One region of the Pantoea sp. CFCC18179 genome, then DNA from elsewhere that is predicted to be linked to it. Evidence: riboswitches for the same ligand, from Rfam matches in the RefSeq annotation. Region 1 holds a riboswitch; each other region holds the start of a gene.
What was found. Region 1 has a riboswitch for thiamine pyrophosphate ahead of ACPUC7_RS08970 (LuxE/PaaK family acyltransferase). Riboswitches for the same ligand answer to the same signal wherever they lie in the genome.

Region 1 (8,120 bases):
CCATTTATGGTGTAAACCGCTCACTAAGGTATTCAATTAGTGGTCACCATAAATGGCGACCCTACGAAAACAGCGCCAGTTTGTTGTAGGGTTGCCATTTATGGTGTAAACCGCTCACTAAGGTATTCAATTAGTGGTCACCATAAATGGCGACCCTACGAAAACAGCGCCAGTTTGTTGTAGGGTCGCCATTTATGGTGACTTGGTGCGCAGCCACTTAAGCGTGACATCCACCGATTGCCGAGGCTAATACTGCGAACCCGCCACCGTGGTGGGTTTACCCTGCATCACTCTGCCACTGGCGCAAACACCTGATGGCATTCCGGTCGGCATTGAACTGCAATTTAATGTTGGCGATGATCGTCGATTGCTGAGTGCGGCAAAGACAATTGTTACGCCTCCCCATGGTAACTAACGCCGATTTTGAGCGCGGTAATTAAGGGATTATTTAACATGCACTCCACGCTTTTTAGTCAGGTTGAAGCTAAGTTCAATACCCTCTTTCGAGTCAAATTTTATTAATGCAGCAACCCGCTCATAACTTTTAGCCAGATAATTGCTTTGTGTATCATATTCAAACTCAACGTCATCTAAATCTTCAATCAAAGCAAGCGCATATTCGACCGCTTTTTCAACCGTTGCTTTATTTGCCTTGACCAGATCCCACATATATAAACCAATAGTAAAACGATAAAAAATTTTATCCGATTTAAAGATTAATGTTTCGCTGCGTCCACGATTGTTAGTGATTGGTGCTGGTGTTTTTTTGTTTGAAAAATCTGAACTCCAAAAATCACCGATAGAAGCATTGTAGCGATAAAATTTCTTTTCAATCAGCTGTGATTTAAGCGCACTTTTCAGCAGGTCCATAGCGGCATCGATATCAATCGGCAGCTCATCATAAGGTATTGATAGATGGATGTTGTTCTCACTTAGTACGCCATCAACGTAGGTTGGTACATACTGATCATCCCGAAGCTTTATATTCGTTGAGAAAAACTTCCTATTAAATCCTCCGGTTTGAGTAAGACAATAAAGACTCAGCATTAAATCATTGAACCATGAGTAATTCATAACTTGTTCGGTTCTACACAACATGAAATCATAGCGAAACGCTAACCATCTGGATGGTTTATTATAGAAATCAGCAATAGCATAGAAAAGTTGATTATCATCGGATATATCAACAAACCTGAGCAACTCATCAAAATTCACTTGAAGCGTCATGGAGTATAATCCGTAGAACCTGAATACATTTGTCTCCTTGAATATATCCTCTACAAGCGCTAATGATTTCTTTAGGCACTCTATTAATTCGGGCCAGAATTCACAATCACGATACACATGTGAACTCGTAATCCATATACCATCGGCTTCGGTCATGTTTTCTAGAATGAAATCTTTACAGCTTTCACGTGAACCATTGCGTAACAAGTCCTGCATCCCTTTATTTTGCAATAAATCCATCGCTGCAATATTAAAATGCTCGAACAACAATGTTTGGTCTAATTCTTCCTGGGTTATCTCTTCAATTGATTTTCTAATCAAGATCAGTTTTTCGAAAGACGCTGTATTCTCCTTCTTGAATCTTCTCACCATAATCTGATGAACAAAGAATTTGTCCATTTCAATTCTGGCGTAATCATTAATCTCTTTTTTTATTTTATTTGTTGCTGTTTCATCCATTAATCAACGACTCCTGTTTATACAAATTTATGTCCCTGCAACTTGTTTAAATGCTTCCCCCCGCTTTGGCCTGCAAAAGCGGGGGTGTTCATTCATCATATCGGCACGTAGCATGGAATCTCTACTACAGGAGACAAAAAACATGAGTAATATCATCGGAACCATCAAGGATGTCATCAGTGAACCCACCGGCATGGCTCGCTTGGTTGAAGGAATGAGTAGCCTCAACCGTGCACGTGATGCCGAACTGACAAATGACCAAATCCGCAAGGTGTACACTGATTTATCGGATGTCAGCGATGATCAGTTGAATGGTTTTATCAGCGTGGGGAATATGTTTATTTCGGGCGAGGTCCGCTGCAAGGGAAAGGCTTTTAATAATAAGAACCTTACGCTGGTGAAAACCTAACGTAGCGAAAAGTGAATAATCATTAATGGCTAACTTTATAGCGTCAACATCCTATAAAGTTAGCCATGTTAATAAGCAAAAAAGATCAACTCATCACCAACCCACCATCAACATACAATGTTTGTCCGGTTACAAATTCGCTCCAATCCGAAGCAAGAAACAGCACCGGTCCAGTAACATCTTCCGGACGCGCAATGCGGCGCAGTGGGGTTTGTGCAGTGATGAGATTGCGCACATCCTGTTTGGTGGCTTGACTGGCATCCGTCGGATAGACCAATCCCGGTGCCACACAGTTGACGCGAATCCCCAGCGGGCCGAGTTCGGTTGCCAGCGTGCGGCTAAAACCGACCAACGCCGCTTTGGCGGTGATGTAATCGTGATAAGGCACCGATGGCCGCGCCACCAAATCGCTGGTCAGATTGACGATGCTGCCACGCACTCGCGTGCGCATCACTGGCAATGCTGCCTGGCAAACGTTGTAGGCCGCTTTTACCGCACCATCAAACTGCGCTTGATAATCCGACCACGGCGTTTCCCAGAAGCGCAGACGATTGTCGGTATCGAAAACGTAAGGTGCGAATGCATTGTTGATCACGGCATCCAATCGACCAGTAGCGTTGACGATCTGTTCGACCATCGCACGAACTTGTGATTCCGAGGTGACATCTGCCGCGATAGCCAGCGCATCACCGCCGAGATCGCGGCAAGCATCCACCACGTTCGCGGCGGCTTCCGCGTTGCGCAGGTAGTTCACCACCACCAATGCGCCTTCTGCCGCGAAAGCTTTGGCAATCGCGGCGCCGATGCCACGACTGGCGCCGGTGACCAATACGGTTTGGTTTGCGAATTTCATGTCGTTATCCATGTTAGTTCCGATTGGTCACCATAAATGGCGACCCTACAAAACAGCGCCATTTATGGTGACTTGGGCGTTAATCGCGATACGGCGCAAATTGCTCCGCCGCGGTTTCGGCGGCATGCTCGATTTCGGTGAGGGTGACCAAATCCAGCAAACTAAAGCGCCCATCATGGTGCCAACCCGCTTCCGGCGAAGTCATATTGCCGAACGCGGTGATACGCGTGACGCCCGCTTTACCCAATAACGCAGAGAGTCGAAACAGCTGTTCTGGAGCCGCCGCAATCCCCGCAGTTTGCAGAAAATGGCGCTGTTGCGCCACCAAATCGACGACCTGCTCCAGTGAATCAACCGGCACCACTTTCAACGTTCGGCCTAGCGCGCCAGGTGCCAGCGCTTCCGCTTGCGATACGCAAACCACATCCCAATCGTCTGCCGCATCGCCGTACAGCGTGCGATCATCTGCTAACGCGCGGATTTCCTCACCATTGCGCCATGCAGCGATGCTGTTCAACTCTTCAATCGCCAACGCCCGTCGTGGGTGCTTGTGCGCCAGCGCATGAAGTTCATGGGCGATGTAGCGGGCAAATTCATCAGGAGAAACCTGGCCACCGCGTTCAACAAACACCATCTGCGGCGAATAGCAGCCTGCCTGGTCGTAACGCATCACATCAAACGCCACGCGCCGCGCCAACTCTGCACCTTGTCGCGCGTTAAGCGCAGAACCAGCCACCATGCCGAAACTGATTTTGTGCCCGTGCGGCAGGAAACGCGTGGTGATCGGCAATCGCTGCTGAATCGCCGCCAGCGTTTTATTGCCGCCGTAAGCAAGCACCACATCTGCCTGTTTTAGCCAGGTTGGCTCAGTTTGCGCGTCGCCGCCCTTCCACCACACCACCGCAATGCACTCGCCGAGTTTGGGATCGATCTCGGCCAACAACTGCGCGAACCAACTCGCCATCAGTGGTTCGTTACCGGGCAATTTGCCGATGGTTCCCGCCTTCACCAGCAGGCCACAAATCAGACTCCATAACGGTAAGCCGGGTACGTTGCCAGCCCAGATATGCATTAGCAGCTCCGGGCCAAATGCCCGCGCAAAGCCGCCTTTCGGCCGTGGTTGGAAATCATCCAGCATCAACGGATTGGCAAAATCTTCGGCCACAAAGCGTTTAAGTTGCGGCTGGCGAAAGGTTTTGAGGTAGCCAGTTAAGCCGAGTCGCACCATTTCGGCGTCGTAGCCGGTGACAATCGGCAACAGCTTCTCGGCTTTGATGCGCAACGGATGGCTGCGATCCAGTATTCGCATCACCGCTTCATCAACAATGGCGATGATTTGTGCCACGCTCAGTTGGCTGAGATATGCGCGCGCATTGGCACGAATACGTGCCGCCAACGCCTTGATTTGCGGCTCATTCAACTTAGGCACCGCCACCTCGACCGTTGCGCCACGCTGGCTGAAACTCAAGGTTTGCCATTGCACTTCATCAGCGGAGATGCCCGGTAAATGTCCGGCAATCTCTTTCACGCTTGCACCTGCGTGGCGGCGAGAAACTCTTCCATCGCCAGCGAACATCCTTTGGCATCCGCACCGGTTACGCGTCCCAACAGATGGAAACCACCGGGCACGATCACGCCAGCATCTTCGGTTAACAGTGCCGATACGGAGTTGAAATGCGCGAGATCGTGATGTACCAGCACGCCGATTTCACCTGCAGGCACATCATCGCCGGTCAGTGGATTGACCACTCGCGTGCGAATCCAGTGCGGGCCTGATTTGACCGGCGGGCAGATCTGGTTGCCATCATCATAAAATTGCGAGCTGAGTTCGGTCATGCCGTACATGTTGATGCAACGTGCACGTGGCACGCCGAGCTGTTGCGCTAATGCCGCGTAAAACTCATCAGCGCCCACTTCGCGTGACTGGCCTTTAAATCCACCGGTGTCGAGAATGCGGCTACCCGGCGGCAGCCTGAAATGTCGTTGCTGGCGCTGCATTTCATCCAGCAATTGCACAAAGCTGTAACTGGCTCCCAGCAACGCGTACGGTTCTGCGCTGGCTTCTGCCTGTTCAAGTGCAGCAAACAAGCGCGTTGTGTTGAGTCCGTGTTCATCCACCAGCACTTCACTTGCCGCCGTGCCAAATTCCTGCCTCGCCAATTCAAGATAGGTCGCTAGCGATGAATTCGGCATCGCCGCGGTATCCGGAAACAAAATGCCCATGCGGATACGATCTGTGCCCGCCATAAAGCGGCTGCGGAAGTTCAGCCTCATCGAACACTGCCACACATCCAGCGTCGGATGATAGCTGCGGCCTTTTACCGTGCCGGTGGTGCCGCTGGTCATGAAAATCGCGGCAACGTCGTCAATCGAATGGCAGCTAAGCGTGAGATCTTTAAAGGCGGAAATAGGCAGCGCAGGAATGTTGCGCCAATGCTTTACGGTAAGCGGCGTGCGTCCGCGCTGCATCGCAAAACGTCGATAGGGCAAATTATGGGTGAATTGATAGGCGAAGATATCGTGCGCGAGTGTGTTGAAATCGTCTTCGGAGGCGTCGTCGCGCTGCATGAATGTCAGCAGAGCCTGGATAATTGCGGTTTCGGTCATCGTTCGTAGCCACCTTTGCGATTGCGCAGATGCTCTAAGGCAACGCCTTCAGAGCGCGAACTGTCCGCTACAAAGCACAAAGATGGGAAGACGAGCGATCGCCTTGAGTTCCGCATCCCTACGCCGGTATTAGCCGGATCAGGTTCAGAGGGTCACTACGTTGCCAGCACATTTTGCTGACCGGTAGAATCTCAGCCCGCTAACCGGGCACCCCTTGGAACAAGCGGCAGTCTAGGATGGAGCTTGAGCGGGTGTCAAGCAGGCGGCGGGCGAGTTTTGTGCGTAATCTATACTGTTAACTCACCTTAACAACCTTTACAGGCAATGATATGGCAGGCGGTTGGTCAGAAGACGGTGCGGTGCATAAGCAAATTGATGCCACCGTGGATGATGCAGTTGCGCGCGCCCGCGAGCATTTAGGTCACGGTGAGAGTGCCGAATATTGCGATGAATGTGGTGAGCCGATTCCACAAGCGCGACGCGCGGCGTTAGCGGGCGTGCGGTATTGCGTGAACTGTCAAAATAAGATTGATAAACAACAAGCCGTAAGCAGCGGTTATAATCGGCGAGGCAGTAAAGATAGCCAGTTACGTTGATTTCCTTTGCTAAGTTATTTCCAATTAATATTTCCTCTTTATAAGGTTCCTTCATGCTTTTAATGGACTATTTGCAGACCTTGATCCCCGATTTCAATCCTGAAATGACCAAAATTCATTTGGCTCGGCACAATGGTCATGACGATCCTTTAGATGTTTTCATCGCTGGGGAATTTGATGAATGGCAGAGCTGGCAGTCGAAACGCAACTTTTCACGACGATATGTTGTATCACTGATCCAAGCCAAAAATGCTCAGCGATGGCTTTATGCCGGGACATATGCAGTGATTAGCATTGAAGATAAACAGCCTAGAAATGAGGCGTGGCAGCAAGATTTCTATCGCTACACAATGGAAAGAGTGCCCTCAGCAGATGAATTTGCCGGACGTATGTACGTGCAGTCGGTTTATAAAGGTCGTACTTCGTACTTAAATGGTGAAACACTGCAAAATGAACTCACTATTAGCGAGATAACGGCGGTTAAACTCACTTTTGGCGATTTTCCGGGTTACAAAAGTCTCATTCTCTCAAGGGAACAACTCGAACTTATTATCAGGCATGATTTGCCTACCTGGCGAACAGCATTGCAAAATGTCAAAGGCGTTTATCTCATCACAGACACGCTAACCGGCAGGCTTTATGTCGGGAAAGCAAGTGGTTCGGGCGGCTTTTGGAGCCGGTGGAGTTATTATTTCGTCACCGTGCATGGCGGTAATGTCGGTTTGATTGAAGAACTTGGCGAGGCATCACCTGAGCGGCTTAAGGGATTACGCTTCTCTATTCTGGAAGTGATGGATCCCAATGCCACTGAAGAGGAAACGTTGGAACGAGAAAGCCACTGGAAGCAAATCCTGTTAAGTCGCCAAACCGGATATAACCATAACTAGGTTTCATTCCCCGTTATGCGATATTTGGCAGCATTGTGGAATCATCCCTGATTGCAATGCTGCTTTTATACCTTTACTCACCTTATTAGGCTGGTACTAATTCTGTAATATAAGCTTCAATTCATATCCTCAGCCAATTTACGCCGAGTACCAATGCGCAAAAGTGTTCTTCCCGATAGCTCTCCACGCCTGTTAAAAACGCCGCTTGGCCGAAGCATGGCGGTTTTCCTGTTTCTGATCAGCCTGTTGGTGGTGGTGATTAATGCATGGTCGCTGTGGAATTCGTGGCAGCAACGACTGACGGAAAAACAGGAAGATGCGCGCAACTTGTCGTTGTCACTCGCCAAGCAGGCCGAAGATGCCTTTCTTCAGGTCGATATTACCCTGGCCGATGTGGTGCGACAGCTAAGACAAAACGGCAACGATTACGCTGCGACGCCGCTTTTTTTGCATCAAATCAAGGATCAGCAGAGCAAATTGCCACAGCTTCACGGGCTGTTTGTCTACGATACCGCCGGTCATTGGGTGGCGTCGTCGGGCAACTTTACGCCCACCAGCGCCAGTAACGCGGATCGCGACTATTTCATTTGGCATCAAACCCATACCAATACCGATATTCATCTCAGCCACGTGATTCGTAGCCGTTCAACCGGCGATTTGGTGATCCCGGTTTCCGTGCGACTCAACGATAGCGCCGGTAATTTTGCTGGCGTGGCGCTCGCCACCGTTAAAGTGGATTACTTCCGCCAGTATTACAGCTATTTCACTTTGGGCCAGAAGGATGCGTTGGGCTTGATTCTGGCAGACGCGACCGCGCTGTATGTGCGCCCGTTCCCCGATACTTTTATTGGCAGAACGCTGTCGGCCAGTCCGCTGTTTAAAACCGAACTGAAAGCGGCATCCAGCGGCAGTGCAACCTGGCGCTCGGCGTTCGATGGGGTTGAGCGCGTATTTGGTTATACCCGTCTTGAGCGTTACCCGTTGATCGTCACCGCAGGTTATGACCGCAACAGCATTCGCCGCGCCTGGTTGGCCGATAACCTGGTTAATGTGCTGCTGAATGTGGCGTTGTTGCTCACCAT
Region 2 (8,120 bases), on a different contig from region 1:
CGCAGATCCTGTCGCTGTCGCTGCTGTTGCGCTACAGCCTGAATGCAGATGACGCTGCCGCGAGCATTGAACGCGCCGTGAGCCGTGCGCTGGAAGCGGGATACCGTACCCGTGATTTGGCCGGTGGCGGCAAAGCCGTTAGCACCGATGAAATGGGCAGCATTATTGCCGGGTTCATCGCTGAGGAAAAATAATAAAATGAAAAGCTTATACCAGAAGTTATTTGATGCACATGTCGTCCACGAAGCACCTAACGAAACGCCGTTACTTTACATCGATCGCCACTTGATCCATGAAGTGACCTCACCACAGGCCTTTGATGGTCTGCGTGCTCACGGTCGCCAGGTGCGCCAGCCGTCGAAGACGTTTGCCACCATGGACCACAACGTTTCTACCCAGACCAAAGATATCAATGCGTCGGGCGAGATGGCGCGCATTCAGATGCAAGAGCTGATGAAGAACTGTGAAGAGTTTGGCATTCAGTTGTATGACCTGAATCACCCGTTCCAGGGCATCGTGCACGTGATTGGGCCAGAGCAAGGCATGACCTTGCCGGGCATGACCATCGTCTGCGGCGATTCCCACACCGCCACGCACGGTGCATTTGGTTCACTGGCGTTCGGTATCGGTACTTCTGAAGTTGAGCATGTGTTTGCCACGCAGACCCTGAAGCAGGGCCGCGCGAAAACCATGAAGATTGAAGTGCTGGGCGAAGCTGCGCCGGGCATCACTGCCAAAGACATCGTGTTGGCGATCATCGGTAAAACCGGCAGTGCAGGCGGTACTGGGCACGTGGTTGAATTCTGTGGCCCAGCGATTGAAGCGCTGAGCATGGAAGGCCGCATGACGCTGTGCAACATGGCGATTGAAATGGGTGCAAAAGCGGGCTTGGTTGCGCCAGATGACACCACCTTCGCTTACCTGAAAGACAAGCAATTCGCGCCGAAGGGCGAGCAATGGGATCAAGCGGTGGCTTACTGGCGCACCATGAAATCCGACAGCGATGCTAAGTTCGATACCATCGTGACCTTGAATGCCGCGGATATCGCGCCACAAGTGACGTGGGGCACCAATCCAGGCCAGGTGATGGCGGTGGATCAAGCTATCCCGAATCCACAATCGTTTGCCGATCCGGTTGAACGTGCCTCGGCGGAAAAAGCCTTGGCGTACATGGATTTGCAGCCGGGCATCAAATTGACTGATGTGGCGATCGATAAAGTGTTTATCGGTTCTTGCACCAACTCACGTATTGAAGATCTGCGCGCTGCCGCGGCCATCGCTAAAGGCCGCAAAGTTGCGCCAGGCGTGGTTGCGATGGTGGTGCCGGGTTCAGGTCCGGTGAAAGCGCAAGCGGAAGCGGAAGGTCTGGATAAAATCTTCCTCGAAGCAGGCTTCGAATGGCGTTTGCCAGGTTGCTCAATGTGCCTGGCGATGAACAACGACCGCTTGAATCCGGGCGAGCGTTGCGCCTCCACCAGCAACCGTAACTTTGAAGGTCGTCAGGGCCGTGGTGGACGTACTCACCTCGTCAGCCCAGCAATGGCCGCCGCTGCGGCAGTAACTGGTCGTTTTGCCGACATTCGTGAATTGACTCAGGGAGCGTAAACCATGGCGAACAAATTTACTCAACACAGCGGCATCGTGGCGCCATTGGATGCGGCTAACGTTGATACCGATGCGATTATTCCAAAGCAGTTTTTACAGAAAGTGACGCGTACCGGTTTTGGTGCGCACCTGTTCCACGACTGGCGTTTCGATGACGATGCCGGCACCAAACCAACCGCCAGCTTTGTACTGAACAAACCTGAATTCAAAGGCACCAGCATTTTGCTGGCGCGTGAGAACTTCGGTTGCGGCTCATCGCGTGAGCACGCACCTTGGGCGCTGACTGACTTCGGCTTCCACGTGGTAATCGCGCCAAGCTTCGCCGACATCTTTTACGGCAACAGCTTCAACAACCAGCTGCTGCCGGTAAAACTCAGCGACGCAGAAGTGGATGAGATGTTCAAACTGGTGGCCGCGCAACCGGGCATCAGCTTCACCGTGGATTTGGAAGCGCAAACCGTGACAGCCGGTGACAAAACTTACAGTTTTGAAATCGACAGCTTCCGCCGTCATTGCATGATCAACGGCCTCGATAGCATTGGCCTGACGCTGCAACACGAAACGTCAATTTCCAGCTACGAAAGCAACCAGCCAGCGTTCTTACGCTAAGGCTAAAAGGGCGACTTCATGTCGCCCTTCTCTTTTCTAACTCTCCCGTACATCCCGCACGCGTGACGCCAATCCCAACGCCAGCACCGCTAATCCCAACGCCAGCCAATAGACTGATTCATGACCAAAGCGCTCACTCATGGTGCCCTGAATAATGCCTGCGATGATCATGCCAGTGGAGATTGAAGTGGTGAATAACGTAGTCGCAGCGCCTGCACGTCCCGGCATCAGATCCTGGAACCACAACATGCCAATCCCGGCGATGATGCCAATAAAGGCCGCGTTAAACAGTTGCAGCACCATCAGCGCGGTACGCGACTGGAACATCACCAGGCCGAAATAAAACACAATCGCCGCCACCAGCGCCAGTAGCATCAATTTGCGTTTACCAAAGCGGCGCGCGTAATGGCCCGCCAGCAGCATGATCGGGATTTCTAATCCGGCCGCCGTTCCCATCAGTAATCCCGCCAGCTTTTCCGGCAAGCCGAGCGTGGTGCTGATATACAGCGGCATATCAATGATATACATGGTGTTGCATGCCCACATCGTCACTGACGCGATAAACAGCAAGCGCACCTGGCTATCCCTCCAGGGGCTAAGCTGTGTGAGCACTTGCTCCGGCGAGGCCACTACGCGCGGTACCGACGGTAAAGTTCGCCATATCAGCAACATACTCAGCAGGAAGATTGCCGCCGCCACACAAAACAGCGTGACAAAGCCGTAATTGAGCGCCAGTGCAAAAGAGAGCGGCGGCCCAATCACCCACGCCAGCGACAGTTGCGCACGCATCACCGAACTGAACATCACCACTTCGCGCGAAGACTGATCGGCATATTCGCGTGCGAGCGCAAATACCTGCGGAATCGACACGCTCGCCAGCGCAGACAAGAACACGCCCAACGTCACCAGCGTTAAATAGTGGCGATTAAAGGCAAACAGCAGCGCATTGATGGTCGCCATCAGGCAGCAAAACAGAATCAGGTTGCGGCGATCGCCCTGATTATCAGAACGTTTGGCCATCAACAAGCTAATGACGATGCCGGCGATGGCATTGATGGTAAAGAACAAACCGACCCAAAACGGGCTGACCTGCACTTCACGTGTCAGAAACAGACTCAGCGTTGGTGCTTGCAGCGCACCGGCCACGCCAGTCATAAACGACACGGCCATAAATGAGAGATAAACCGGATTGGGGCGACGCTTGCGCATCAACAGCGATTTCATGCGAAATCCCTTTGCGGATAAAAATGGGGCCGAGAAATGAGGGTAGAAGATTCTACAGCAAAACGAAAAAAGCCAGCAGATAAAGCACTGCTGGCGGTGAAAATGCACCCTACTCAGAAAGAGGTCCCACGCGAGCGGAACCGCTGGCAGAGCGCCATTCATTGCTGAATGCCTCCCGCTCTTCCATTGCCAGCCAGTATGCCTTTAATATGAGGCAGGAAAAACTGAGCGATTCTGAGAAGGAGTTCCCCTTTTATGTCCTCTTCACGTTTGCAACAGCAATTCATCCGCTTATGGCAAAGCTGTCAGGGCCAGGATCAGGAAACCACCTTAAATGATCTGGCCGATCTGCTGCATTGTTCGCGTCGTCACATGCGTAACCTGCTTAATGCGATGCAGCATGAGGGTTGGTTGATTTGGCAGGCGGAAGCCGGACGCGGCAAGCGCTCGACGCTGAGTTTCTGCTACACCGGGCTGGCGCTACAGCAGCAGCGCGCGGAGGATCTGCTCGATCAGGATCGCATCGAACAGTTAGTCCAATTGGTCGGCGATAAGAATCAGGTACGGCAAATGATTGCCGCGCATTTAGGCCGCAGTTTTCGCCAGGGTAAACACATCCTGCGCGTGCTCTATTATCGTCCGCTGCCCAATTTACTGCCCGGTTCGCCGCTGCGCCGCTCAGAAACCCATCTGGCACGGCAAATTTTTAATGGCCTGATGCGTATAAATGAGGAAAAGGGGGAAATCGAACCCGACATCGCGCATCACTGGCAGCAAACCTCGCCGCTGCACTGGCGCTTCTTCCTGCGTCCGGCGATTCGTTTTCACCACGGTCGCGAACTGGAAATGGACGATGTGATTGCCTCGCTGGAACGCATGCGCAGCCAACCGCTGTTTTCACACATTGAAAAACTGCACTCTCCCGCACCGTGGACGCTAGACATTCACCTGAGCCAACCCGATGACTGGTTGCCGTGGCTGCTGGCCAGCGTCAGCGCGATGATCCTGCCTCGTGAATGGCCAACGCTGCGCCAGTTCGCCCGCCAGCCAATTGGCACCGGTCCGTACAGCGTGGTGCGCAATCAGCAAACGCAGCTAAAAATTGCCGCTTTTGATGATTATTTTGGCTATCGCGCGCTGATTGATGATGTGTCGATTTGGGTATTGCCAGAGATCAGCGATGAACTGGTGTATGCCGGAGTCAAACTTCAGGGCGAAACTGCCGATGAGAAATCCGAAGAGAGCCGCCTGGAAGAGGGCTGCTATTTCTTGCTGTACGATCAGCGTTCTGAACATGGCCGCGATGCGCATTTTCGCCGCTGGGTGAGCTATCTGTTTAATCCGATCGCCCTGCTCAATCATGCTGGCGTTGGCTATCAACGTTACTGGTTCCCGGCTTACGGCCTGCTGCCGCGCTGGCATCACCGGCGCGATATTACCGCTGTACAAAAACCAGCAGGATTAACCCAACTGACCATCAGCTGGTACAGCCATCACGTTGAGCATGAAGGCATCGCCAACGCGTTACGCCCGTTGCTGGCGCAGCAAGGTGTCGAGCTGATTACCCGCGAAGTGAGCTACGAAGAGTGGTTCGAAGGCCAGGGAGAAAGCGATATTTGGCTCGGCAGCGTCAATTTTACGCTGCCACTGGAGTACGCACTGTTCGCTCAACTGTTTGAATTACCGCTGATGCATCACTGCATCCCGATTAACTGGCAAGCCGATGCTACGCGCTGGCGACAAAAAATCTTGCCGCTGGCGGAGTGGAGCAAGCAACTTATCGACAGCGATTATTTGCATCCGCTGTTCCATCACTGGCTGCTGCTGGAAGGTCAACGCAGCATGCGCGGCGTGCGCCTCAATACATTGGGATGGTTTGACTTTAAATCCGCCTGGTTCGCGCCGCCGGAGCTGTGATCCTTTCGCGCTGTCATATAAATGTCTAGAATGAGCCGTTCTCAACGGGGTGCCCGGATTTTTGGGCTGAGATAAACCCGTCGAACCTGATCCGGTTAATACCGGCGTAGGGATTTGAGATGTCTTTCTCCTCAGATCCTTTGCGACTCAACCTTATCTTCTCCTCAAGGAGCGCAAAGTGTTAAACAAAGTTCTGCCTGTGTTGCTGCTGGTAGCCGCACCGGCTTTTGCTGCTAAACCGGTTCTCACCGTTTACACCTACGACTCGTTTTCTGCCGATTGGGGCCCTGGCCCGGCGGTGAAAAAAGCCTTTGAAGCGCAATGCGGCTGTGAACTGAAATACGTGGCGCTGGAAGATGGCGTTTCACTGCTTAACCGCGTGCGTATGGAAGGCAAAAACAGCAAAGCCGATGTGGTGCTTGGCCTCGACAACAATCTGGTACAAGCCGCGGAGAAAACCGGCCTGTTTGCCAAAAGCAGCGTCGATACCAGCAACGTGAAACTGCCGGATGGCTGGCATAACGATACCTTCGTGCCGTTCGATTACGGCTACTTCGCCTTCGTCTACGATAAAAACAAACTGAAAAATCCACCGAAAAGCCTGAAAAAGTTGGTCGAAAGCCCAGAAAAATGGCGCGTGATCTACGAAGATCCGCGTACCAGCACGCCTGGCCTCGGCTTGCTGCTGTGGATGCAGAAAGTCTATGGTGACAACGCGCCCGCAGCGTGGCAGAAACTGGCAAACAAAACCGTCACCGTGACTAAAGGCTGGAGCGAAGCCTACGGCCTGTTCCTCAAAGGCGAAGGCGATCTGGTGTTGAGTTACACCACTTCTCCGGCTTATCACATCATCGAAGAGAAAAAAGACAATTACGCGGCCGCGACCTTTAGCGAAGGCCACTATTTGCAAGTGGAAGTTGCCGCCCAACTCGCCAGCAGCAAGCAGCCAAAATTGGCGCAACAATTCATGCAGTTTATGGTGTCACCGGCCTTCCAGCAGACCATTCCCACTGGCAACTGGATGTATCCGGTGATCGCCAGCGATCTGCCTGCTGGCTATCAATCGCTGCCCGTTCCGGCCAACGCGCTGCAATATACGCCTGCTGAAGTCGCCGATCACCGTGCCGCGTGGATCAGCGCCTGGCAACAAGCCGTTAGTCGCTAATGCCGGGTTGGTTAATTCCTGGCAGCGCCGTCGCATTGCTACTGAGCGCGGTGGCGCTGCTGGCGTTTGGTGCTTTAGTGATGGTGGCGCCGGTCACGGACTGGCGCGCCCTGCTCGCTGACAGTTATCTGCATCATGTGTTGGTGTTCTCTTTTGAGCAGGCTTTACTGTCGGCGCTGTTATCAGTGCTGCCCGCGATTTTGCTGGCGCGCGCCTTGTATCGCCGCCGTTTTCCGGGACGCAATCTGTTGCTGCGTTTGTGCGCCATGACGCTGGTGTTGCCGGTGCTGGTAGCGGTATTTGGCTTGTTGAGCGTGTATGGCCGCAGCGGCTGGTTAGCGCAACTGCTTGCTCTGTTAGGATTCGACTACCACTTCTCGCCGTACGGCCTGCAAGGGATTCTGCTGGCACATGTGTTTTTCAACCTGCCGCTGGCAACGCGCATGCTGTTGCAAGCACTGGAAAGCATTCCCGGTGAACAACGCCAGCTAGCCGCACAGCTTGGCTTGCGGGGCTGGAATCTGTTTCGCTGGCTGGAGTGGCCGTGGCTGCGCCGACAGATTCTGCCAACCGCCGCGCTGATATTTATGCTGTGCTTCGCCAGTTTCGCCACGGTGCTGGCTTTAGGCGGCGGTCCGCAGGCCACCACGCTGGAGCTGGCCATCTATCAGGCGCTCAATTTCGATTATGATCCGGGACGCGCTGCGCTGTTGGCGCTATTGCAACTCGGCTGCTGTTTGCTGCTGGTGCTTTTGAGCCAGCGCTTTAGCAAAGCCATTCCCACCGGCAGCCAAAGTATTCGCGGCTGGCGCGATCCGCAAGATTCGTGGACTGCACGCTTCAGCGATATCTTATTGATTGGCCTCGCGTTGCTGCTGCTGTTGCCGCCGTTATTTGCCGTGATTGTTGATGGTTTGCGCGGTGGTGTGGCCGGTGCGCTACAACAAGCGGCGCTGTGGCAAGCCACATTGACCTCGCTGCGTATTGCCATCGGAGCCGGTGTGCTTTGCGTGGTACTGACCATGATGCTGCTGTGGAGCAGCCGCGAGCTGCGTCAACGCCAGCGCACCATTGCAGCGCAAACGATGGAACTCAGCGGCATGTTGATTCTGGCGATGCCGGGGATTGTGCTGGCAAGCGGCTTCTTCCTGCTATTCAACGCCACCGTCGGATTGCCGCAGCGCGCCGATGGTTTAGTGATCTTCACCAACGCGCTGATTGCTATTCCCTACGCGATGAAAGTGCTGGAGAATCCGATGCGCGATGTGAGCGCTCGTTACAGCCAACTTTGCGCTTCTCTGGGGATAAATGGCTTCAACCGCTTAAGATTGATTGAGCTGCGCGCATTGAAACGTCCGATTGCGCAGGCTCTGGCGTTTGCCTGCGTATTGTCGATTGGCGATTTTGGCGTGGTGGCGCTGTTTGGCAGCGCAGATTTCCGAACTCTGCCGTTCTACTTATTCCAGCAAATTGGCGCCTATCGTGGTGCTGACGGTGCCGTCACCGCGCTACTGCTGCTGCTGCTGTGCTTAATGCTGTTCACCTTGATGGAAAAATTACCGGGTCGCCATGCTGACACTGAATAACCTCACTTATCTAT
Region 3 (8,120 bases), 170 kb from region 1:
TGCTGGAAGGGCCGTTAGCGCAGCTGTTTGGCACCAGTCGTGTGCCGGTGCGTCGCGCGTTGAGTTTGTTGCACGAAGAAGGGCTGATTGCACGCTTCGAAGGGCGTGGCTTCATCGTGGCGCAGGATGCCGAGGAAGTTGAACCGCTGCGTGTGGCGTTAACGCGTGAACTGTTTGGGCTGGATGAGCAACAAGAGTTGGTCGATACCCGCAGCAGCGGCGAGAAAGTGCTGGAGAATCTGCAAATCGTCCTGTCCACCGCGATGGTGTTTGGCTGTTATCAGGTTGATGAGCAGAAAGCGGCGCAGCATTACAACATCAGCCGTTCGGTGATCCGTGAAAGTTTGATGCGGCTACGCGATAAAGGTCTGGTAGAGAAAGAGCCGTATTCGCAATGGTTAACCGGCCCGCTGACGGCGCGCGAAATCGCTGACCATTTTGAAATTCGCGCCAGCCTTGAACCCACCGCGCTGCGCAAGGCCGGACAACATTTGTCGGTAGAGTGGCTCACCGCTTCGTTAGAGAAAGCGCAAAAATACAAAGGCAAGCAGCTCACCGCGACAGAATTGGAGTGGTTGGAAGAAGATCTGCACGTGCGCTGCCTCGAACCGGCGGGCAATAAGTTGATGATGCAAATCCTGCGGCAGAATCAATCGCCGTTTATCGTCACGCGTATCTTTTATGATCTGCTGGCGATTCCGGTAGAAACCGCGATGCTGGAAGAGCATTGCCTGGTGTATGAAATGTTGCTGAAGGGAAATTGGGAACTGGCCGCGGCTTGTTTACGCGATCATCTGGAACGTGCGCAGGTACGCACCCTGCAACGACTTAAAGTGTTGTCAGTGTTGCCTGTGCCGAGTTTGCCGGAATTTATGGAAGCGCGTTAAGTTTAGGGGTATGAGCAGAAGTTATAGAAGCTGAAATAGCATTGCTGCGCGGATGAATATAATTTTTTTAATTTAATTATAAGAAATAAATATAAGAAAGATCACTTCACAACAATTATGAAGTGATCCTCAATTGCACATCAATCAATTGAAAGCTGATGAATGGCTAATGCAGCGCGAGCGGCTTCTTTGCCTTTCTTGATAAAGTGTTCGGTATAGAAGTTTTCAATCACATCAACCGGCTGGAAATTATGCGGGGTTAATGACACGGAAAATACCGGCACATTGGTGCTCAGCTGCACATTCATTAGGCCATCAACTACCGCTGCGGCAACGAAATCATGGCGATAGATACCGCCGTCAACCACCAGCGCGGCGCAGACAATCGCATCGTATTTGCCGGTTTCTGCCAAACGTTTTGCTAATAATGGCATTTCAAATGCGCCCGGTACTTCCAGCACTTTTAATTCTGCTTGCACGGATTGATCGGCTAATTCTTTTTCAAAACCCACCAACGCATTGTGGACGATTTCTTTGTGCCAGCCGGCTTTAATAAATGCAATTCTAATATTGTTCATAATTATTCCGACATCACCTGTAATTTGTTTCGCGCCAATAAAATTAATGTCTTTATATATCATATGTTACGGTTGTGATCCACCGGCGGCGCGTAGCGATAAATGCCGTTTATGGAAGGTCGCCATTTAAGGTGACCGCGATTAACACCAATCCCATGCTAATGCTGCGGTTATTCCATGCTTGACGGCAGCCAGCCGCTGCAATACAAATAGACGCGTCGGGGGAGTCTCACCAAAGAGACTGAGAGGCTAATAGCGCACTGCGCGGTTTAGCGACCCTTTGAACCTGACCCAGTTGATACTGGCGTAGGAAGACTGACAGTCTGTGGTTTGGGCTGTCTGGCGCAAAGGTTACCTCTCTCGCGCCATTTCCCTTCTTCGGTATCTGCGGGTCTCAGCTAACACTGAGAGGCCGATGTGAATTCCCCATTTTGCAACAACCTGGAAGCTGCGCTGTGAGTCGCTGGAGCGTGCTCGGCTGCGGCGTGGCCGGTTTGTGTGTCTCCACTCTGCTGGCAGAACGCGGTGAAGACGTTGAGGTGATCGACGATGAATCGCGCCGCCCGGCATCGTGGTTTGCTGGCGGTATGCTCGCGCCATGGTGCGAAGCGGAAAGCGCGCCGCGCGAAGTGATTACTCTCGGACAACACTCCGCAGCGTGGTGGCAGCAACGCGTCAGTGGCGTTGAACATCACGGCACGCTGGTGGTTGCACCGCCGCGCGATAGCCAGGAACTCAATCGCTTTGCGCGCATGACCGAGCAGCACCAATGGGTTAATCCCGGCGAGATTGAACCGGCACTGGAAGGGCGTTTTGCGCGCGGTTTGTTCTTCGCCGGGGAAGCGCATCTTGATCCGCGTCGCGCGCTAACGGAAATGCGCGAGCAGCTAACGCAGCGCGGCGTGCGATTCAAAACAGAACATCCTCAAGGCCAGATTATCGATTGCCGTGGCATTCACGCCGCCCCTGAATTGCCGCGCCTGCGTGCAGTACGCGGTGAGATGGTGATCTTGCACAGCGACGAGGTGCAGTTTTCCCGTCCGATTCGCCTGCTGCATCCGCGTTTCCCGTGCTATTTAGTGCCGCGCCGCGATGGCCATTTCATGCTCGGCGCCACCATGATCGAGAGCGACGATGCTAGCGCTATCAGTGCGCGCGCCATGATGGAGTTGCTTAGCGCGGCCTATGCCATTCATCCGGCACTTGCCGAAGCGCGTATTGTGGAAAGCGGTAGCGGGCTGCGCCCGGCCTATCCGGCGAATTTGCCAGAAATCGATTATCAAAACGACACCTATTATCTTAACGGCATGTATCGTCACGGTTTTCTGCTGGCCCCAATGTTGGCAGAGCAACTGATGCAGCGCCTTTTCGCGGAGCAATCTCATGAATATTCAGCTTAATGGTCGGGCGATCAGCACCCAGGCCAGCAATCTCAGTGAATTGTTGATCGAACAGCAAATTGATGCTGCCTGCGTCGCCACCGCCTTCAATGGCGCGTTTGTGCCGAAAAGCCAGTATGACGCGCAACTGCTCGACGAAGGTTGTCAGCTGGAAGTGCTATCACCGATGCAAGGAGGCTGACCATGTTTTACGATTTTGCCGGTCAATCACGCTTCCTGTTGGGCACCGCGGGCTATCCTTCGCCAGCGATTTTGCAGCAGGCAATTGCCGCGTCAGGCACCGAAATCATCACCGTGAGTTTGCGACGCGAAGGCACAGCGGGCGCAGCATTTCGCGAATTGCTAACCGGACTGAATCTGCGCGTGCTGCCCAACACCGCCGGTTGCCACACGGTGAAAGAAGCGGTCACCACTGCGCACATGGCACGTGAATTGTTCAACACCGCGTGGATCAAACTGGAAGTGATCGGTCATGCCGACACGTTGCAACCCGATCCCTTTGCGTTAGTGGAAGCCGCGCGCATCCTGTGCGATGACGGTTTTCAGGTGTTTCCCTACACCACCGAAGACCTGATCGTCGGTGAAAAATTGCTGGCAGCAGGCTGCGAGTTGTTAATGCCGTGGGGCGCGCCGATCGGATCGGGTCAAGGCTTACGCAATATTGAAGGCTTGCGCGCGATGCGTGCGTGGTTCAGCGATGTTCCGTTGATCATTGATGCGGGCATTGGCGCGCCATCACAGGCGGCGCAGGCGATGGAGATGGGCTTCGACGGCATCTTGCTGAATACCGCCGTAGCGAAAGCGGGCGATCCGGTGGTGATGGCTAACGCTTTCCGCCAGGCGATTGAAGCCGGACACGCCGCATCCCGCGCCGGATTGATGGAAAAACGCGATATGGCCGCTGCTTCCACGCCGATTTTTGGCCTGGCCAACTTAAGCTGAGAGGCGGAGATATGGAACGTTATCAGCGCCAAATGATGTTGCCGGAAATCGGTGAAGCCGGGCAGCGCAAACTCCGCAACGCGCGGGTGCTGGTGGTGGGGGCGGGCGGATTAGGCGCGACCTTGTTGCCACAATTGGTCGGCGCTGGCGTCGGCTATATCCGTTTGTATGATGACGATCAGGTGGCGCTGCACAATCTGCATCGTCAAACGCTGTTCACCATGCAGGATATCGGTCAGCCCAAACCCAGCAGCGCGCAGCAAGCATTGCAGCTGCGCAATCCTGAAGTGCAGATCGACGCCGTGCAGCAACCGCTAAGCGTCAGCAATATGCAAACTGCGCTGGCCGGTTGCGATTTGGTCATCGATGCCGCCGATAACTTTGCCGTGACCTATCAACTTTCTGATGCCTGTTGGCCCGCAGGCATTCCCTTAATCAGCGCGTCGGTGTTAGCAAGGCAAGGTTATGTCGGTGGATTTTGCGGCACAGCGCCGAGCTATCGCGCGCTGTTTCCAACCTTGCCGCGCTCGGCCGCTAACTGTAACACCGCAGGCGTGATGGGCCCGGCGGTCGCCACATTGGGTGCGATGCAAGCGCAGATGGCGCTCAGCGTGCTACTGGATTTGCAACCATCGCCGCTCGGCTGCGTGGTCAACTGCGACTTCGTAAACTGGCACTTCCGCCAATTTCGTTTTGATGGTGCGGAAGAACCGGCCAACAGCGTGCCGTTTATTGATCGCACCTTGTTGCGTGCCGACGATTGCATTGTGGAGCTGCGCAGCCATGAAGAAGCGCCGACCAGCGTGGCGCAGCAGGTGCAACGCATCCTGCCGCCCGCCATTGCAACGTGGCAGCCGCCGCAGGATAGGCGCATCGTGCTGGTGTGCGCCAGCGGCATACGCGCCGCGCAGGCAGCGACAGAACTTGCACAGCGTGGATGTGATCGCTTAGCGATTTTGGCAGCAAATCGTCCATGAGCCAGGATATTGTTTTCAACCACGTCAGTTTTGGCTGGGATGACAAACCGTTGTGCCAGCAGCTTAATCTGCATCTGCGCGGCGGTAAAACTACGGTAATGCTGGGGCGCAGCGGCATCGGCAAAAGTACCCTATTGCGTCTTCTGGCAGGATTGCTCACGCCGCAGCAAGGAGAAGTGCAGGGCGTTTCAGGCCAAGTCGCGTGGATGGGGCAGCAAGACCTGCTCTATCCGTGGCTGACGGTGCTGGAGAACGTAATGCTGTCGGCACGGCTCAGCGGTGAGAAGCCGGATCGACAACGCGCCTTATCGCTGCTGGAGCAGGTAAAACTCGGCGACGTGGCGCATGCGCCGCCCAATCATCTTTCCGGTGGCATGCGTCAACGTGTGGCTCTGGCTCGAACGTTGTATGCACAACGCGAGGTGGTGCTGATGGATGAGCCGTTTGCCACGCTGGATGTGATGACCAAACTCAGCCTGCAAACGCTGACCGCCAGCTTGTTGAAAGGCAAAACCGTGCTGCTGGTAACGCACGATCCGCTGGAAGCCTGCCGTATGGCCGACGATATCCTGCTGCTGGAAGGGCAACCGTTAACCATTGAAAACTGGCCCATTCCCGGCGGTGATGCGCCACGCAAACTCGACGATCCCGGCCTGTTATTGGCGCAGGGCCAACTCTTTTCCCGACTGAATCAACATGAAAAATCTGTTTAGCGCGATCTATTTGATCGTGGTGTTGCTGTGCGCGTGGCTATTGGCGCGCCACAGCGGCGTACCCACTTTTCTGCTGCCTGAGCCGCAGTCGGTGTTGGAAGCGCTGTGGCAACATCGCCAACTGTTGTGGCATCACGCGCTGTATACGCTGGCGGAAATCGTGTTGGCGCTGTTGGTCGGCGTTGGTGCGGGCGTCACGTTGGCGGTAACGATGGCGGCCAGTCCGCTGATGCGCCGTATGCTGTTCCCGCTGGTGACGGCCAGCCAGGCGATTCCGGTGTTTGCGCTAGCACCTTTGCTGGTGCTGTGGCTCGGCTTTGGTATCGCTTCGAAAGTGGTGGTGGCGGCATTGATCCTGTTCTTTCCGTTATGTCTGTCGCTGTTTGATGGACTCTGCCGCACGCCCAGCGGCTGGCTGGAACTGGCGCAAACCACCACGCAATCACGCTGGCGTATTTTCTGGCAGGTGCGCTGGCCCGCAGCCTTGCCACAGTTCTTCTCTGGCTTACAAATGGCGGTGGTGCTGGCACCGATTGGCGTGGTGATTGGCGAATGGGTTGGCGCCAGCGAAGGGTTGGGCTATCTGATGATGCAATCCAACGCCCGGCTGGAAACCGCCACCAGTTTTGCCGCGCTATTGCTGTTACTGATTTTGGCGCTGCTGCTGTCTGGCAGCGTGGCGCTGATCCGCAAGAAAACCCTCTGGCAATCACAATAAGGACACATCTTGAACACCTTACGTACTGCAATCACCGCATTGCTGCTGCTGGTTACTGCCAGCGCACACGCTGAAGAAAAAGTTCGCCTGCTGCTTGATTGGTTCATCAATCCGAACCACGCAGCGATTTTTGCCGCGCAATACAGCGGTGCATTCAAAAAAGAAGGGCTGGATGTCGAGATGATCGCGCCTGCCGATTCCGCTTCCGTACCGCTGTTATTGGCGGCGGGAAAGGCCGATCTGGCGATCAGCTATCAGCCGCAGTTGTATACGCTGGTGGATAAAGATGTGCCGGTGATCCGCGTGGGTACGCTGATCAATCAGCCGCTTAACACCTTGACCACAGTTTCCAGCGATATTCACTCACTGAAAGATTTTGCCGGTAAAACGCTGGGATATGCGGTGCCTGGCACCGAAGATGTGGCGATCCGCAACATGCTGAAATCGCAGGGTGTCGATGCGGACTCGGTGAAACTGATCAACCTGAATATGGACGGCGTTTCCGCGCTATTGACGCACAAAATTGATGGTGCGATGACGGTGTTTCGTAATTACGAATTACTGGATTTAAAGGATAAAGGCGCCAGCCCAACGGTATTTAAACCGGAAGATTTCGGTGTGCCCGCTTATGACGAATTGATCATTCTGGCCAACCAGAAAAGCGCCGCAACCGACAAACGTATTCCGGCGTTTTTGCGCGGTTTAGATGCGGGCGTTGCTTGGCTTCGTGCGCATCCGCAAGAGGCATGGCAGGCATTTATTAAACAGTATCCCGAACTGAATACGCCATTGAATCAGCAAGCCTGGCAGGCGACATTGCCGTATTTCGCTACCCATAGCGCTGAATTTGATCAAACGCGTTACCAGGCATTTGGTGAATATATGAAGGCTAATGGCGTGATTAAGCAAATTGCGCCGATGAATCGGTATTCATTGTAGTGTGATCTAACCAACATCTTTCTTTCATGTTAACGCCCCGGTATTCTACCGAGGCGTTAATGCAACTTAATATTTATTAATCTTTTATAAAGTGCGCGGGCTTTATCTCTCCTTTCATAATTTAAGAATTCATTCAGAAGTATCTTATTATTTGGCTCGGTATTTTTAAGGTGGCATTCTTTTTTTTGTGACCTTATTATTTTTTTTGCGATCGCAGGATGCAAATTCATTCATTAAATAAAAATGGACAAAAAAATGAATAACCACAGCGAAAAAATACCTCTGGCTCGCAAGGCTGTGGGTTGGGCGACAATATGTTTTCAATTTGCCCTGCCTGTAATCACTCCTTTTTCCGCGCAAGCTAACCAGAATGAAAAATATGTTCATCATACAAATGGTGATGAAAGATACGATCAACGGTTTGCGGAAGTCGCCTCGCGTACCGGAAGTTTTTTCGCTGACAAACCTGATGCTGATGCAGCAAATACGATGATGCGGAGCTATGCTGCCAGTGAAGCCGGTACGCAGGCACAGCAATGGCTAAGCCAGTTTGGCACAGCACGTGTGCAACTCGAAGTTGATGAAAAATTCTCACTTAAAAATTCACAGTTCGATCTTCTGGTGCCGTTTTATGACAGTCAGGAAAAAATCTTATTCTCACAAGGCAGTCTGCACCGAACCGATGATCGCACACAATCTAACCTTGGGTTGGGTTATCGTCAGTTCGATAATAACTGGATGTTTGGGCTGAATAGTTTTATTGATTACGATATTTCAAGACAACATACGCGGATTGGATTTGGCGCGGAATATTGGCGGGATTATTTTAAATTTGGCGTAAATAGTTATCATCGTCTAACCAGTTGGAAAGATTCCCCAGATTTAGAAGATTATCAGGAACGCCCAGCTAATGGTTGGGATGTACGTACTGAAGGCTGGTTGCCAGCCTTCCCGCAGCTCGGCGGT

Region 2: linked by a shared signal. The riboswitch ahead of thiB (thiamine ABC transporter substrate binding subunit) and the one ahead of ACPUC7_RS08970 (LuxE/PaaK family acyltransferase) in region 1 are both predicted to bind thiamine pyrophosphate.
Region 3: linked by a shared signal. The riboswitch ahead of ACPUC7_RS08140 (FAD-dependent oxidoreductase) and the one ahead of ACPUC7_RS08970 (LuxE/PaaK family acyltransferase) in region 1 are both predicted to bind thiamine pyrophosphate.

What each region holds. Positions count from the first base shown of each region.
Region 1 is NZ_JBNBPM010000003.1:281,703-289,822, reverse strand. It holds gene ACPUC7_RS08990 (hypothetical protein) at 445-1,686, opposite strand; gene ACPUC7_RS08985 (hypothetical protein) at 1,829-2,095, shown strand; gene ACPUC7_RS08980 (3-oxoacyl-ACP reductase) at 2,181-2,948, opposite strand; gene ACPUC7_RS08975 (acyl-CoA reductase) at 3,028-4,476, opposite strand; gene ACPUC7_RS08970 (LuxE/PaaK family acyltransferase) at 4,473-5,555, opposite strand; TPP riboswitch at 5,654-5,780, opposite strand; gene ACPUC7_RS08965 (DksA/TraR family C4-type zinc finger protein) at 5,885-6,151, shown strand; gene ACPUC7_RS08960 (GIY-YIG nuclease family protein) at 6,205-7,038, shown strand; gene ACPUC7_RS08955 (sensor domain-containing diguanylate cyclase) at 7,192-8,120, shown strand, end outside.
Region 2 is NZ_JBNBPM010000009.1:40,601-48,720, reverse strand. It holds gene leuB (3-isopropylmalate dehydrogenase) at 1-194, shown strand, start outside; gene leuC (3-isopropylmalate dehydratase large subunit) at 199-1,605, shown strand; gene leuD (3-isopropylmalate dehydratase small subunit) at 1,609-2,214, shown strand; gene ACPUC7_RS16955 (MFS transporter) at 2,251-3,438, opposite strand; gene sgrR (HTH-type transcriptional regulator SgrR) at 3,694-5,355, shown strand; TPP riboswitch at 5,391-5,486, shown strand; gene thiB (thiamine ABC transporter substrate binding subunit) at 5,534-6,520, shown strand; gene thiP (thiamine/thiamine pyrophosphate ABC transporter permease ThiP) at 6,520-8,106, shown strand; gene thiQ (thiamine ABC transporter ATP-binding protein ThiQ) at 8,090-8,120, shown strand, end outside.
Region 3 is NZ_JBNBPM010000003.1:110,243-118,362, reverse strand. It holds gene ACPUC7_RS08150 (GntR family transcriptional regulator) at 1-887, shown strand, start outside; gene ACPUC7_RS08145 (6,7-dimethyl-8-ribityllumazine synthase) at 1,028-1,465, opposite strand; TPP riboswitch at 1,676-1,795, shown strand; gene ACPUC7_RS08140 (FAD-dependent oxidoreductase) at 1,921-2,865, shown strand; gene thiS (sulfur carrier protein ThiS) at 2,849-3,046, shown strand; gene ACPUC7_RS08130 (thiazole synthase) at 3,049-3,807, shown strand; gene ACPUC7_RS08125 (ThiF family adenylyltransferase) at 3,819-4,784, shown strand; gene ACPUC7_RS08120 (ABC transporter ATP-binding protein) at 4,781-5,497, shown strand; gene ACPUC7_RS08115 (ABC transporter permease) at 5,481-6,215, shown strand; gene ACPUC7_RS08110 (ABC transporter substrate-binding protein) at 6,225-7,154, shown strand; gene ACPUC7_RS08105 (inverse autotransporter beta domain-containing protein) at 7,410-8,120, shown strand, end outside.